Regions from separate parts of the Virgibacillus sp. Bac330 genome, predicted to be linked through region 2. Evidence: riboswitches for the same ligand, from Rfam matches in the RefSeq annotation. Region 2 holds a riboswitch; the other holds the start of a gene.

Region 1 (8,445 bases), 650 kb from region 2:
CTTTTCCATATTTGGCGAGTATTTGGAATTAACCGTTTCTTTACCGACAGCTTCTGCAACAGCACGTAACATTGCAGGCGATGCGCCACAGCATAGACCAATATAGTTCACACCGATGTCTTTTGCTTTTTTCGCCCAAGCTGCTAATTCGTAGCGGTTGTGGTAAAGTGGATCAAGTGCCGTTGGGAACGTCGTTTCTGTAGGTAAATGGCAACTGCAACCTCCATCCGGCAAATTGAAAAAGGTTGGGTGTGCCTCTGTTGTTCGATAAGGTATTGGTAATGCCCCAATATAACCTTTGACTGCCTCTCTTATTTTAGCTACAAAGGGCTGGATGGTATCAGGGCCACGGAAGCAATTCATTCCGACGACGAGCGCTCCTTTTTCAGATAGTAATTGGCAAGCTTCCTCCACGGTATACCCGTCCCTTAGAATGTTTTCGCCCATAAGACCAAAAGTGATGACGGCTGGGAGTTCTTGTTTCGTAATTTCTTCTAAAGCGATTAGAGCTTCTTCATAATAATAAAATGTTTCTCCGTTTACGAAATCAACACCTTCTTCTTTACACCATTGCACCATCTCGGCGAAAATACTCCTTACTTGCTCTTTGGAAGCTGGGTCATTCGGATCGAAAATATTCGTGTTAGAAATATTTCCAGCAACGAGTGCTTCTTCTACAGGATGTTCTTTGGCGACTTCTTTTGCTAGCTGAATGGCGTTCCTGTTTAACGGCTCGAGCAATTCTTCCTTACCAATGATTCGCATCTTCTCTCGGTTTCCGTTGTAAGTAAATGCGAGTACGACGTCTGAGCCTGCATTCATAAAATCGCGATAAGCTTGTTTCAGAGCTTGCGGATTATCTAATGCGACTTCTGGTACAAAAGAACCTGCTTGTAAATATCCTCTGCGCTCTAATTCAAATAAATAACCTTCCCCAACAATAACCGTACCTTCCTGTAATCTTTGTTGTAAGCTGCGTTTCATGTTAAACTCCTCCTTTTATTTTGAAAGCTTTGCTTCGTAAAAAATGTGGTACAAAGTATATAGCAAGAGCCACCACTTCGATATTTACTTCATGGTAAAATTACCTCCCCCTTTCATTAAAAAATCGTTTTTTTAGTTGCTTCACCTATGTGAGCTTCCATCGCGAATTATTGGAACATAAAAACCCCCTTCTTATGAATAAGAAGAGGATAGATTCCAAATGGCGACTCTTCTTATCTTCAAGCGTTACGCTTCTGGAATTAGCACAGTGCAAAAGATGCCTGTTGCTGAGGTATCAAAGGGCCAGTCCCTCCACCTCTCTGGATAAGATAAATCCTATAAAGTTGTGGAATAATAAAGATTTACAGTTGACGGTTAAAGAAACCATTAAATTGAAGTTTGTAAATTATTATTATTCTGAATGTAAGTTATACTATAAACGGAAAAAAATTCAATGTCAACCTATTTCGAAAAAATAGTTATGGTTAGCTTTGGGTGAGAGCTAGCACCCTATTTATTATGAATTAAATAAAACTTAGTTATAAAGCCCCGTCAAGCCCAAATTTAAAATGCCTGTAATGCGTTCTGCAAATCATGTTTTAAATCATTCACATGCTCTATTCCGACAGAAAAGCGTAATAAACAGTCATCAATGCCACGCTTAGTACGTTTATTAATGGGAATATCCGCATGTGTTTGTGTTGATGGATACGTGATAAAACTTTCCACACCACCTAGACTTTCAGCGAAGGTAATCAGTTGTAATTGCTGTAAAAAAGGATCTACACACTTGTTATCATGTAAACGAAAAGATAACATACCACCTTTGCCAGGATAAAGCACCTCTTTTACTGCTTGATGGTTGTTTAAAAAATGGGCTAACTCTTGGGCATTTGTTTCGTGCTTTTCCATACGCAAGGATAGCGTTTTTAATCCTCTAATTAACAACCAACTGTCAAATGGAGAGAGTACTGCCCCAGATGTATTATGCATTATAGCAAGTTGTTCACAGATCGGTTCATCGTCGGTAACTACTAAACCAGCTAATACGTCATTGTGCCCACCAATATACTTTGTTGCACTATGAATAACAATATCAGCGCCAAGTTCTAAAGGGCGTTGCAAATAGGGTGTAAGGAATGTGTTGTCAACAATAAGCAATAGATCATGTTTTTTAGTTAGATGAGCAATAGAGGTAATATCTATTTCCTGCATTAATGGATTTGTCGGTGTTTCAATAAATATTGCTTTTGTTTTATTCGTTATATTTGTTTCCGTTTCTTTGAAATTGGTAAAGGGATCATAACAGATGTTAAAATGGTATGCTCTTGTGTACTGTTCCAACAAACGATACGTCCCACCATAAATATCTTCTGAAGCAATGATTTCATCACCAGCTTGAAAAAGGGAAAGAACAAGCTGTATAGCTGCCATGCCTGAACTACAAGCAAAAGCTTGCTTACCAGATTCTAACTTCGCAACACCTTCTTCTAACAGGGATCGAGTTGGATTTTTCGTGCGACTGTAATCATACCCGGTTGACTGTCCAATGCCATCATGTTTGAATGCAGTTGATAAATAAATAGGTGGATTAACTGCTCCAGTACGAAGATCACTTCGGTTTCCTAGTTGCACCATGCTAGTTTCACGTGTTTGTTGTAACACTTTATCATCTCCTTAAAAATGGTTACAAGGAGAGGATGCAAAAAACCTCTCCTTGAAATAAGAAGAGGTTTCCTAATATGTTGAAAAGGATCTTCTTCTTATCTTCAAGCGCTATGCTTCTGGAATTGGCACAGTACCGCATGCGGTCTGTTGCCGAGGTATCAAAGGGCCAGTCCCTCCACCTCTCTGGATAAGAAAATTTTTATTAAATTTTAAAAGATTGAATTTTAGAATACAATGAAGTTCCATAAAAGTCAAGGGGATTTTGTCTCCACAATTTAAGGGTTCGGCTTCTTCCAACTGTGGTGAATCTTTTTTGTGCTCGAAACGTAGCCAGAATAATATAGTTTTTGCGGAAGGTTCTCATCGTGGTAATCATTCACCAAAAGATTATGAAAGATGTATAATTGGAGGAATGAACTTGCGTAGCCAATGTATTTGCTCGTAGAATAAAAATAAAAAGGTTATGCTCGTCGCAAATCCGCACGCCCCCGCGCTTGAAATCGCTCATGCTCGCATGAAATACGCTCGCTCCTGTCCGGAATGCGCTCATGCTCGTCGCAAATCCGCACGCCCCGCGTTGAAATCGCTCATGTTCGTCGCAATCTGCACGCCCCGCGCAGAAATCGCTCATGTTCGTCGTAATTCCGCTCTCTTCTGCGCTGAAATCGCTCATACTCGCATGAAATACGCTCGCTCCTGTCCGTAATGCGCTCATGTTCGTTGCAAATCCGCACGCCCCGCGCTTAAAATCGCTCATGTTCGTCGTAATCTCGCTCGCTCCGCGTTGAAATCGCTCCTGCTCGTCACAATCCGCTCTCTCCCGCGCAGAAATCGCTCATGTTCGTCACAATTACGCTCTCTCGCACTGAAATCCGCTCATGTTCGTCGTAATTCCGCACGCCCCGCGTTGAAATCGCTCATGTTCGTCGTAATTCCGCACGCTCCGCGCTTAAACTCGCTCATGCTCGTCGCAAATTCGCACGCCCCGCGCTTAAACTCGCTCATGCTCGTCGCAAATTCGCACGCCCCGCGCTTAAACTCGCTCATGCTCGTCGTAATTCCGCACGCCCCGCGCTTAAACTCGCTCATGCTCGTCGCAAATCCGCACGCCCCGCGCAGAAACCGCTCATGTTCGTCGTAATTCCGCACGCCCTGCGCTGAACTCGCTCATGCTCGTCGCAAATCCGCACGCCCCCCGTAGAAATCGCTCCTGCTCGCATGAAATAGATGTAAGTTCTACATAAATATTGTATGATGAACTCCGTAAACACTACGGAGTTCATCATACTTACATGTTTTCCATTAACCGTTTAGCAATTTTTTGATAATCATCTTTATCAATGCCAGGTGCAAATTGTTCAGGAAGATCTTCTAAATTAGGGATAGGGCCTCCTTTTGGTATTCCTTCCTTGACGATTAGCTTCTCTCCATTCTCTGGATTGTCTCCTTTCCAAATTTGTCGGATATCGTTATAATCTCCCACATCATTCCACGTGTATAAAACATTTGCTAACCCTTGTTCTTCAAATTTTCGAGCATGATCAAACTTCGTGTTCGATAAATCAGGGATTGGGATAAGCTTTTTAACGTCAACCCCTGTTGCGATTTCTAAGGCTTTCGCATAGGCTAGCACATGTGTACCTCCACGAACTAATAAGTAACCAATCATCTCTCGTGCTGTTTCATGTTCTGTCATTTCGTAAACGCGCATTTTATGTGTACGAGCGCCGACTTCAAGAAAGAAATTGTGTAGTAAATCTAAGACAAGATTGCCGCTACTAAAGACATTATCTCCTGTCCATGCTCGACCCATGGAGTCACCTACAAGTGCTGTTTGAGCAGTGGCGATAAATTGATACGTATTGCGGCTGTCTTTTCCTTCGCGTAACGGGGTGACATCTGGGTTTCCAGTGTAAAAGGTGTTTCCTTTTGAAAGGAGATTAATTGTGTTCGTAACAAGTTCGACATGGCCGAATTCTTCAGCTGTTATACTTGCTACAAGATCGTAAAATGGTTTAAGCTTATCTTTTTGGCGGAAATTGAATGATTGAAACATATAATTATTTAATGTAGACATTTCGCCAAATTTCCCACCTAATAATTCTTGAACCGCTGCTGCAGCATTAGGGTCGCCGTGTTCAGGAACAGGCAGTTCAATTAACATGCGGTTTTCACGTTTAAACATGATAAGCCTCCTTCTTTAGCTTTTCGGAATCACCCAAACAATCTGTTGAATACGAATATAGAATGAAGATCCGCCCGATTCTAAAACGATATGGTCAGGCATTACTGTTTTTAAGCTACCTGTCACTGTTCCTTGTGTTGTTTGTACAATGAGCGTGGCACCTGTTATTGACTGTAAAGTTTGGTATACGTAAGGGTCAAAAGCACTTGTAAATGATGGTGTTTGTGCGTTCATTTTTCAGCCTCCCTTTATGATGGATACTCACTACAACTAGGCTATGACGACAAAAAGTAGGTTATTCGTTGGACAAGTTGAAAAGTTGCTGGAGTTTATTAAAAATTGCTTGAATTTCATGAAAAGTCGCTGAAGTTCACAGGGAGGTTACTTGAAGTTCACAATAAAGTCGCTGGAGTTCACAATTATCCACGAGTTGCTACAGTTTAAGCAAATCCAGCACGAATTACCCTATGATAAGTCATCATTGGTTCTTGGCTAAAAAGAATGAAGGCAGACTAAACAAGGGCTTGCCGCTCGACATCGGCATACCCTTGTTTTAGTGGTATGATACCTTTATCACCGTTGATGCTTTCCGGTCGCTACGTTGCTAAATGGGCACTTGCGCCTTTGTTCCACTATAGGAAAGCATAGAATTACTATTGATTATAGTATAAGAAAAACTAAGTCTACCTCTAAATGGATTGGCAGTAAGCCAAGTTTTTCTAAATGAACTTAATTTGTGAAATCTTTTGCCATAGTGACAAACTCACGCACGGCATACGGCAAATATTTATCTTTTTTCCAAATAAGTGCCAACTCCAGATGAAGCCTTGGTTGTTTGAAAGGAATAGCTTGAACATCGTGATGGAGCAGTTGTTTACAAATTTTACTAGGGAAAAGAGCGATGCCTAAGTTTGCTTCCACCATTTCGATCATGAAGTCTCGCTGCGAACTTTTACAGACGGCATTTGGCATAAAATCGTATTGTTGGCAGGCTTCTATAATCCGGTCATGTAAAGAGAAATCTTGCTGATATAAAATAAATGGTTCATCCTGTAAATCTGGCAATGCAACAGATTTTTTAGAAGCAAGAGGGTGATTGTTTTGGACAACGACCATTAAAGGGTCTTTTAACAGGTTTATGGTAGAAAAGTGGTGTTTTTCTACTGGTAGATTACAAATGAGGCCAACATCTAACTCTCCTTCTTTTACCCCATGTTGAATTAAATTACTACCCACTTCGTTTAGTTCAATATGAAAGGAGGGGTGCGCTGCTTTGTATTGACTAATTAATTTTGAAAAAAAAGTAGCGCCAATAATGGGAGGGATGCCAATTTTTATTTGTCCTTTTTTTAATTGCACCACGTCATACATTTCCGTTGTTAGATTTTCATAAGCTTCGATAAATTGTTTGGCGTTCCCTAAAAACGCAGCGCCCGCATCTGTCAGTTCAATCTTTTTTCCACCTCGATAAAATAAAGTAACACCGAGCTGATTTTCTAAATTTTTAATTGCTTTACTTAAGGAAGGCTGGGAGATGTGAAGCGTGGAGGCAGCTTTGGTGAAATTTTGTTTATTGGCTACAGCAATGAAATACTCAACTTGACGAATGTCCATATAATCCGACCTTCCGTTTGTTAAATTCCTGTTTTTCATTATTATACTAAAATCAATAGCTAAAAGGAATAACACTTATGCAAAACGGATATTTCAATTTTATGATTTTTAACTTTACAATAGAGTAAATAAAGGATTACAGAGGGGGATAACATTGACAGCGTATATAACGAAAGGCAATCTGCAAATTGCTACAGAACTTTATGAATTTGTTAACAAGGAAGCATTACCAGATACGGGATTGAATCAAGAGAAGTTTTGGCAAGATTTTGATGAACTTGTTACCGATTTGGCACCTAAGAACAAAGCATTATTGGTTGAAAGAGAGAAAATGCAACAAAGAATAAATGATTGGCTTCAAACAAATGATTTTGAAGATCAAGAAGCGTATACGTCATTTTTAAAGGAGATTGGCTATCTAGAGCCAGAAGTGGATGATTTTACGATTACGACCGAACATGTCGATGATACGATTACAAAGCAAGCAGGGCCGCAATTAGTTGTCCCTATTGATAATGAACGTTATGCGCTAAATGCTGCCAATGCGAGATGGGGGTCGCTTTACGACGCATTGTACGGTTCAGATGTGATCTCTGAAGAAGATGGCGCGGAAAAGGGGACGTCGTATAATCCCATTCGCGGTCAACGGGTAATCGAATTTGGGAAAAAGTTCTTAAACGATCATTTTCCACTGCAAACAGGGTCTCATGCAGAAGTGACTCGGTATTTTGTAAGGGAAGCGAATTTGCATATTAGCTTAGAAAATGGTGCAACAACGGCATTAAAACATACGGCGCAATTTGTTGGTTATCAAGGTGATGTAGCATCGCCAACAGCTATTCTTTTCGTTCATAACGGCTTACACGTTGAAGTGCAAATAGATCCGTCGCATCCAATAGGTAAAACAGATGTTGCTGGGATGAAAGATATTGTATTAGAAGCAGCGACAACGACAATTATGGACTGTGAGGATTCTGTAGCCGCTGTGGATGCAGAAGATAAAACGCTTGTTTACCGAAATTGGTTAGGGTTAAATAAAGGTAACTTATCTGCCACATTCACCAAAAATGAAAAAGAAATCACCAGAACGTTGCATGCGGATCGTACGTATAAAGGTCCAAATGGAGAAGCGATTACATTGCCTGGACGAGTGCTGATGTTTGTGCGAAATGTAGGGCACTTAATGACAACGAATGTGATTCTCACGAAAAACGGAGAAGAAATCCCCGAGGGGATCATGGATGGCGTGTTCACTTCACTTATGGCAAAACACGATTTATTAGGAAGCGGGCGTTATCGAAATTCACCAGCAGGTTCGATTTATATTGTAAAACCAAAAATGCATGGCTCAAAAGAAGTTGCATTTGCGAATGAATTGTTTCATCGAATTGAAGATATGTTAGATTTAGAGCGATATATGATTAAAATCGGGGTTATGGATGAAGAACGAAGAACATCATTAAATTTAAAAAACTGTATTTATCAAGTAAAAGAACGCGTCGTATTTATTAATACGGGATTTTTAGATCGAACAGGTGATGAAATTCATACATCTATGGAAGCGGGTCCAATGATTCGTAAAGGGGAAATGAAGACATCGGCTTGGTTACAGGCATACGAAAAAAATAATGTGCAAACAGGGCTGCAAGCAGGGTTACGAGGGAAGGCGCAAATTGGTAAAGGAATGTGGGCGATGCCAGATTTAATGGCTGATATGCTTAAACAAAAAATTAGTCACCTTACAGCAGGTGGGAACACGGCTTGGGTACCGTCGCCAACAGCAGCGACATTACATGCATTGCATTATCATGAAGTGGACGTAAAAGCAGTTCAAGATCAGCTTGCCAAAGAGAAGCAAAGTTATCAGACTGATATGTTGCAAGTGCCAATTGCTAAGCAACCAAATTGGTCGCATGAGGAAATACAAAATGAGTTAGATAATAGCTGTCAAACATTGCTTGGCTATGTCGTTCGTTGGGTGGACCAAGGCGTAG
Region 2 (8,445 bases):
ACCAGTTGGAGCGCACATTTTATGACCTGAAAAAGCATAGAAATCACAATCAAGCTCTTGAACATCTACTTTCATATGCGGTGCGCCTTGTGCTCCATCTACTACCATAATAGCACCATGATCATGAGCTATAGTGGCTACTTCTTTTATTGGATTGATCGTACCTAACACATTAGATACATGCGTCATTGCAACTATTTTTGTTTGTTCGGAAACCATTTCCCTCACATCTTCTAACCGGATCGTCCCATCCTCTTGTAATGGTATATATTTTAATGTAGCACCGGTGGCTTTGGCAGCTTGTTGCCAAGGGATGATATTACTATGATGCTCCATTGGCGTAATTATAATTTCATCCCCAGCTTGTAAGTTAGTCCGTGCGTAGCTAGTTGCAATGGTATTAATTGCCGTTGTAGTTCCTCGCGTAAAAATAATTTCGGCACTACTGGATGCATGAATAAAACGACGCACTTTTTCTCTTGCTCCCTCATACGCAGTTGTTGCTTTTGTCCCTAGCGTATGCACGCCACGATGAACATTGGAATTATATGTCCGATAATAGGTATCTACAGCTTCAATCACTTGGATAGGCTTTTGTGAAGTCGCTGAAGAATCTAAATAAACAAAAGGATGGCCATTCACTTCCTGGTTGAGAATAGGAAATTGCTCCCGAATGGCTTTAACATCCATTAATATACCTTCCTTTCAATAACTTGCGTCAATTGATTTTTCACCGCTTCAATTGGAAGTTGATTTACTACTGGAGCTAAGAAACCGTGAATAATTAGACGTTCTGCTTCTTCTTGTGTAATTCCTCGACTCATTAAATAATAGAGCTGTAATGGGTCTACTCTCCCAACAGAAGCTGCGTGACCAGCAGTTACATCATCTTCATCAATTAATAAAATCGGGTTTGCATCTCCACGAGCTTTCTCACTTAACATGAGTACACGAGATTCTTGCTCCGCATTTGATTTAGAAGCGCCATGTTCTATTTTACCAATTCCGTTAAAAATAGAAGTAGCTCCTTCCTTCATTACACCGTGTTGTAAAATATATCCTTCTGAATTTTTACCAAAATGGACAATTTTTGCAGTAAAGTTTTGTGTTTGTTTCCCACGGCCAACAGATACTGTCTTCGCATTGGAAAGTGAATTCTCGCCAACTAAATGGGTAATATTCTCTGAGACGGTGTTACCATCATTCATTTGTCCTAGTGCCCACTCAATCGTTGCGTCCCGGTAAGCAACCCCACGACGGTTATTGTAAGCCGTAGTACCTGCGGCAAAATTATCCACCGCTCCAAAGGAAACTTTTGCATTATCCTGGGCAATAACTTCTGTTACAATATTTGCAACCGTTGATTCGTTTTCATTATGAGAAATATAGTTTTCTACATACGTTACTGAACTGCCCTGTTCTGCGACCACGAGCACATGGTTAAACATAGAAAGCTCTGGATCTTCCTGCCAGAATATAGCTTGTAAAGGTGCTTCAACAACAACATTTTTAGGAATGTAAACAAAAACACCACCGTTCATTAAAGCTGCATGCATGGCTGTTAAACGATGCTCATCAACCGATACGGCATCTTTCATATAATAGCGCTGTACAAGATCGCCATGTTGCTGCAAAGCAGTAAAAATATCTGTGAAAATAACACCTTTATCTTCTAGTTCTTTACTTAATGTACTGTGAGCAACAGAATGGTTACGCTGAATTAGGAGGTTCTCAGGCAAGTTATTTTCATCCAAATATTCCTGTAATTCAACGGGCAGATCTTGTAATGAAGTAATTTCCTCACCTTTTGCTGTATGTTTAAACTCCGTAAAATTCCATTTACCAATCTTCGTTTTATCCGGTTTTGGCAATTCTAGATCTTCAGCTTTGTTTAACGCTTGCAGTCGTAAATCTAACATCCATTGTGGTTCATTTCGTTCTTTTGAAAACTGTTCAATGTACTCTTTATTGTATGGTAACTTGGTTTCTACAGTCATAAATACCCCTCCTTACGTTACGCATTTTGCTCAACAGTATGGTCTTCGATACCTAATTCTTCTTTAATCCACTCATAACCTTCTGATTCAAGACGCTTAGCTAATTCTGGTCCACCAGATTTAACAACGCGGCCTTGCATCATGACATGCACGAAATCAGGAGTTATATAGTTTAATAAACGTTGATAGTGTGTAATAATTAAGCAGCCAAAGTTTTCGTCACGAAGCTTGTTAATGCCTTTAGACACTATTTTTAATGCATCAATATCTAAACCAGAGTCGATTTCATCCAAAATGGCGATCTCAGGCTTCAGTAGCATAAGTTGCAGAATTTCGTTACGCTTTTTCTCCCCGCCAGAAAAACCTTCATTCAAATATCTTTGCGCCATATTCTTATCAATTTCTAAATAATCAAGAACATTATCCATTTCTTTAATAAAGTTCATAAGTGAAATCTCATTTCCTTCGCCACGGCGAGCATTCATCGAAGAACGCAAGAAGTCTGAAGTAGTTACACCACTAATTTCACTTGGATATTGCATGGCAAGGAATAAACCAGCACGAGCACGCTCATCTACTTCCATTTCCAATACATCTTCTCCATCCAATAAGATGCTTCCTTCTGTAACTTCATACTTCGGGTGCCCCATAATCGCAGAAGCTAAAGTGGATTTTCCAGTACCATTTGGTCCCATAATTGCATGAAATTCTCCACCCTTTATTGTTAAGTCGACACCTTTTAGTATCTCCTTATCTTCAATTGATACGTGTAAATTCTTGATTTCTAGCGTAGATCCAGCCATATTTATACCTCCAAATTCATTATTATAGATATCACATCTCTATAAACGTGATATTCATTCTCAATTTATTCTCATTACAATCTTAAATCATTTCGAATTTATTATCAACTCTTTAGAACAGGAAATCCTATGTATAAATGGACATTCTTTATAATATCTTAATGATAATGGACAACTCAAATTCTTAGCCTCTACTTATTTTAACGATTTAAAATGCATGGTGGCAACGGTTATCAGGATATAAACCCGCAGTGCATCTTTCGTCCTTTTAGTTTGTTGCATCCCCCACTAAATATTTTTTTTAGTAGCTTAAGGGTATCACCTAAAGCCCTCTTACGACAAAATTTCGATGTTGCTATTTCTCACTTAGGCTTGTTTAAATTGTAGAAGCAGGCACCTTACAACAACAGCAAAAGGGCGTTTATTGCAAATCGCAAACGCCCTTCACTATTATTTATCTACATTTTTAAAATAATTAGCCGTGTTGTTGGTTCATATGTGCTAAGGTAAATAGCTTACACTTCTGATATTCTTGCTGCCGTTTTTTTTCAACTGCTAGCCGTTGTTTTAACTTGCGTTGATACTCCGCAAAACCAATATGATGCGATTGCTGCATTGCTTTTTCCATTTCAGAAGTGTACTTCATTTTTATTCCACTATGAATAGGGAATCATCCTTTCCTCGTTTTGACTCATCATAAGCTTAACATAAGACAAGTTCCCTTCTCAAAATGGATATAAACGCTTCATTCGGCATAATCGCGGTTAAATTTCACATATAGACGGATACGTTGGCGATACCTACACATACAGTAAATTCCGCTAAATCTTTGCCTATTGCTGCTATTTTATTTCTTTTCTTTTACTGGAACAATTGCTCCATTATATTTCTCCCTCATAAAAGCTTGAATTTCTTCTGATTGTAAGATCTCAGCTAATTTATTTAATGCTTCATCGTCTTTATCCTCTTTCTTCACTGCCAACACATTCACATAAGTAGATTCATCGCCTTCAATAAATAAACCGTCTTCTTCTGGCTTTAGACCAGCATCAATAGCATAGTTCGTATTAATAGCTACAAGGGCATCCTCTTCCCTTTCATAGTATTCTGGAAGGACAGCAGCCTCATATTCAGGTAAAAAAGTCAAGTTTTTTGGGTTTTCTACTATATCATCAACAGTAGCACGTGCTTTGTCTACATCTTCATCTATTTTAATAAGTCCTTGTTCTTCAAACAAAGTTAAAATTCGCCCGTGATCTGGCACGGAGTTACTCATAATAACTTCCGTTCCTTCTGGAATATCCTCCACACTAGATATGCCTTTGGAATATACACCCATCGGTTCAATATGAATACCAGCAATATAATCTAAATCGTAACCTGTATCATCAATTGTTTGCTCAAGAAAGGGGATGTGTTGATAATAGTTAGCATCAATTTCTCCATTCGCAAGATCATCATTCGGTAATACATAGTCTTGGTATTCACTAATTTCCAGTGTGATCCCTTCTTCTTCTAAAATCGGCTTTGCTTCTGCTAATATTTCTGCGTGTGGTACACTTGAAGCCCCGACGGTTATTTTATTATCATCTTTTTCTTCTCCCCCACCACAAGCAGTTAATAAACCACCTAAAGCAGTAAGGATTAAAATGGAGAGAATATATTTTTTCATGTTGACACACTCCTCTTTCAAAGTTTCTATTTGCATACACTTGTCAAAATTACACTTCATTATAATAATTATTAATTTCCTTTATCTTTTATCTAATTTGCGTGTAATATAATCACCAATAAATTGAAATAGAAATACAATGAGCACAATAATAACGGAACAAAGTAAAACAATATCAAAATCTCTACGTTGAAAGCCTGAGTAATATGCATAGCTCCCCAGGCCTCCTGACCCAATTGCTCCTGCCATTGCTGTATAACCTATTAGCGCAATGGCAGTAACGGTAAGTCCTGAAATTAAAGCTGGCATTGCTTCTGGTAACAATACTTTAAAAATAATTGTTCGGGTCTTGGCGCCCATTGCTTTAGCAGCCTCTATGACACCTTTATCTACTTCTCTTAAAGCAATTTCCACCAACCGTCCATAAAACGGCGCGGCTCCAATAATTAATGCCGGGAGCGCAGCGTTAGGGCCTCTTATCGTACCAACAAGAAAATCAGTAAATGGGAATAACAATAATATTAATATAATAAAAGGAATAGCACGGAATACATTTACAAATGTGGCCGTGATAAAGTTAACCCATTTATTTTCCCACAGTCCCCCTTTATTAGTGAGAAATAACAGTAACCCAAGTAAAATCCCCAAAATAAAGGTTCCAATTAAAGCAATAATCGTCATATAAAATGTTTCTTTCGTTGCTTCTACAATGTCTTCTACTTTAATAGTAGCAAATAAATCAGCGAACACCGCGGATCACCTCTAACTCTACGGAAGTCTTTTCTGTTACGTGTTGAATTGCTTTAGTAATTTCTAATTCTTCACCAGTCATTTGGATAAATAGCGTACCGTACGCACCGGCCTGCGTTCGCGTTATTTTCCCTTGTAAAATACTAATGTCAATGTTATACGCCTTTACAAGCTTACTAATTAAAGCGTCGTTCGTTGTTTCGCCTACAAAATGGAGACGAATTAACTTACCATTCTCAAATGCGCGAACTAAATGTTCAAACTCATTCTCGGCTTCTGCATCCCCCATTAGCTGTTGAACGAACTTTTTCGTAACATCTTTTTTGGGGTGTGCAAACACATCCAATACATTACCATGTTCTACCACTTTTCCATTTTCCATCACGGCTACCTGCTTACATATTTTTCGAATCACATGCATTTCATGTGTAATTAATATAATCGTTAAGCCTAGTTGCTGATTTATATCTACAAGCAAGTCCAAAATAGAATTCGTTGTTTCTGGATCTAATGCGGATGTTGCTTCATCACATAATAATACGGAAGGCTTGTTTGCTAATGCTCTCGCTATGCCAACCCGTTGTTTTTGCCCACCACTTAATTGCGAAGGGTAGGTCGCTTCCTTCCCGGATAAACCGACCAAATCAATGAGAGATTGAACACGTTGGTTCCGTTCTTCTTTTTCAACACCTGCTATTTCTAATGGGAAAGCTATATTTTCTTTTACAGTACGTGACCATAACAAATTAAAATGCTGGAATACCATGCCAATATCTTGTCTAGCTAACCGCAATTCATTCTTTTTTAATGCTGTTATTTCTTGATTACGAATAAAAATCTTACCACCTGTAGGTTCTTCTAAACGATTCAGTAATCGCACAAACGTACTTTTTCCTGCACCACTATAACCGATCACACCAAAGATATCTCCTTGTTTAATCGAAAGGGTTACATCGTCAACAGCCGTTGTTTCTGTCTTGTTTGCAGTAAAAACTTTACGCAAACCCTCTATCGATATCACACTTAGTCCTCCTTTTTGTCCCTTTACTATTATGCCCACATCAGCAATTAAAAACGCCTTTCTGCAAGAGAACAGAAAGACGTATACATGTCAAAATGTCCCCTCATCTACCAAGACATAAGCCTTGCAGGAATTAGCACCTTTCAAAATAAAACATTTATTTGAAGGTTGCCGCGGGTTCGTAGGGCCAGTCCCTCCACCGCTCAAGATAAGAGTTAATTATTATTTAATTGGAATAGAAATCATAATAACACGTTGCTTGCTATCTGTCAATGTAATTTTACTATCGAAATGAAAACAATTCTGGTCTATGCATGATCAAGTGTTGGTATATATTTGCTACATCACGAAATGCATACATTTTTTCAACGAGCTCTCCATCTTTCTTTATAAGCAAACAAGGAACACTTGCTATTTGATGCGTTTGCATAAATTCTGGATGTAGTGATGCATTCATTTCTAAAAATAGCTCTTGCTTTTGCATTTGTTCCATTTTAAGCAACATACTTTTAGCAAGATTACACGTTCCGCAAAGTGGTGTATAAATATAAAGAAAGTAATTGGATTGCTGTAGTTGCTCTTTTGTTACTTGTTGCAAACTATCACCTTTTTACTTTAAATTAAATCAGAAATATAGGATTAACCGCTATTCGTTTACTCACTAAAACTTGAGCTAGTACATTTTCAGGTGTCGTAGCTACTTCTCTGTATTCGCTACTTACATATACATGTTCTGCATGTGGCAATTCTCTTGCTAGTTGTTTACGAAGCTTGATGCCAGAAGGATCTTCGTCGACAAGAATAAAAACATCCTTATCATCTAAACCATATTCTTCCAACATGTGATCAAATCTCTCTACTCCAAGCGTTCCATTTGTGCAAACAATGGTGATCTCTTCGGCAATCACTTTATTCACTTGCTTCTTATCAGTCAATCCTTCTACAATCATAACCTTTTCTGATCCATTTGTAATCATCACACAGCACTCCTTGAAAAATCAAGCAACAAGCTTGCAATAAAATATATTTTATTTACTTTAGCTGTCTTTCAATAGTGCAAACCTAGCTGGGAATATATACTACTTACAAAAGGATAACTGCATAGCTAGGAGGCTTTTTGACTATTGAATGTATACATCATTTAGCAGGACGTCATCTCTGTACTATAATGCTTGTTTTCATATTACCTATAAGTTTACTCCTAGTTTATGTGGCAGACGGACAATTATTAACAATCTTATAAACAAAGTTGATTGCAAAGCATTGCAATCAGCTTTGTTCACACACTATAAGAAAGTATCAAGTTTTTCAGGTTTATAATATAAGAAGAACAAAGGCTCGGGGCGCCTGGTTAGCAACGTAGAGAGTGGAACGAATCAACGAAAGTTTTAGAAAGCATACTCCTGCAAGCCCGTCTTTAGTCGGCCTTCCTATTTCGCACGAATCAATGATGACTTAGCTTAGGGCAATGGTGTGAAGTTGCCTAGTTGCTGGCCACTGGAGCCGGACGTGGCTAAATAACTTAGTTAGTTTATCCACAGCTGCTAAAATTTATAATTTCCTAGACCAAAACAAAGGCTTTCGCCATAAGACTTTGGCGACAAGCCTAGTTTTTTTAATATTTATTCACTGATAATTTCTTCGTAAGCTTCCGCAGATAGTAAGTCATCCAATTCTGTTTCCTTCGTTGGTTCAACAACGACCATCCATGCCTTTTCGTATGGTGATTCATTCACTAATTCAGGGCTATCTTCCAATTCTTCATTCATTTCAACGACTTTCCCACTAATAGGAGCATATAATTCCGACACTGTTTTCACGGACTCCACACTACCGAAAGGCTCATTGATTTCTAATTCGTCACCGACTTCAGGTAGTTCAACGAACACAATGTCACCTAACTCATCTTGTGCAAATGCAGTAATTCCAATGCGCACAGTTCCATCTTCTTTTTTTACCCATTCGTGTTCTTTTGAATATAATAAATCCTTTGGTACGCTCATATTTATTCCCTCCAAATGATATATTCCAATTTCACTATACAAGGTTCAGTCCCAATTATCCAGTATTATTTTAAATAGATTATTCCAAAAGTTTTACCCTTCACTTGTAGTTACCATTGTAGAATCCTTCATCAACTTGATGTTTTATTCGACAGTTCGGTTGGAATAAGCTATTATAGCCAATTTTTTTCAAATTCTT

The links. Region 2 has a riboswitch for S-adenosylmethionine ahead of D9780_RS10815 (methionine ABC transporter ATP-binding protein). Riboswitches for the same ligand answer to the same signal wherever they lie in the genome.
Region 1: it holds a riboswitch for S-adenosylmethionine, as region 2 does, so the genes downstream of both, D9780_RS13700 (methionine biosynthesis PLP-dependent protein) here and D9780_RS10815 (methionine ABC transporter ATP-binding protein) in region 2, are expected to answer to the same signal.

What each region holds. Positions count from the first base shown of each region.
Region 1 covers NZ_CP033048.1:2,957,049-2,965,493, reverse strand. Annotated here, with positions in the region: gene D9780_RS13705 (homocysteine S-methyltransferase family protein) at 1-984, opposite strand, end outside; SAM riboswitch class I at 1,215-1,315, opposite strand; gene D9780_RS13700 (methionine biosynthesis PLP-dependent protein) at 1,549-2,649, opposite strand; SAM riboswitch class I at 2,745-2,846, opposite strand; gene D9780_RS13690 (manganese catalase family protein) at 3,941-4,837, opposite strand; gene D9780_RS13685 (YuzF family protein) at 4,853-5,071, opposite strand; gene D9780_RS13680 (LysR family transcriptional regulator) at 5,567-6,451, opposite strand; gene D9780_RS13675 (malate synthase G) at 6,606-8,445, shown strand, end outside.
Region 2 covers NZ_CP033048.1:2,311,744-2,320,188, forward strand. Annotated here, with positions in the region: gene D9780_RS10790 (cysteine desulfurase) at 1-690, opposite strand, end outside; gene sufD (Fe-S cluster assembly protein SufD) at 690-1,997, opposite strand; gene sufC (Fe-S cluster assembly ATPase SufC) at 2,015-2,800, opposite strand; gene D9780_RS21100 (YuzK family famiily protein) at 3,276-3,446, opposite strand; gene D9780_RS10805 (MetQ/NlpA family ABC transporter substrate-binding protein) at 3,648-4,472, opposite strand; gene D9780_RS10810 (methionine ABC transporter permease) at 4,554-5,222, opposite strand; gene D9780_RS10815 (methionine ABC transporter ATP-binding protein) at 5,212-6,243, opposite strand; SAM riboswitch class I at 6,344-6,458, opposite strand; gene D9780_RS10820 (thioredoxin family protein) at 6,527-6,841, opposite strand; gene D9780_RS10825 (toprim domain-containing protein) at 6,864-7,220, opposite strand; gene gcvH (glycine cleavage system protein GcvH) at 7,866-8,246, opposite strand; gene D9780_RS10835 (arsenate reductase family protein) at 8,420-8,445, opposite strand, start outside.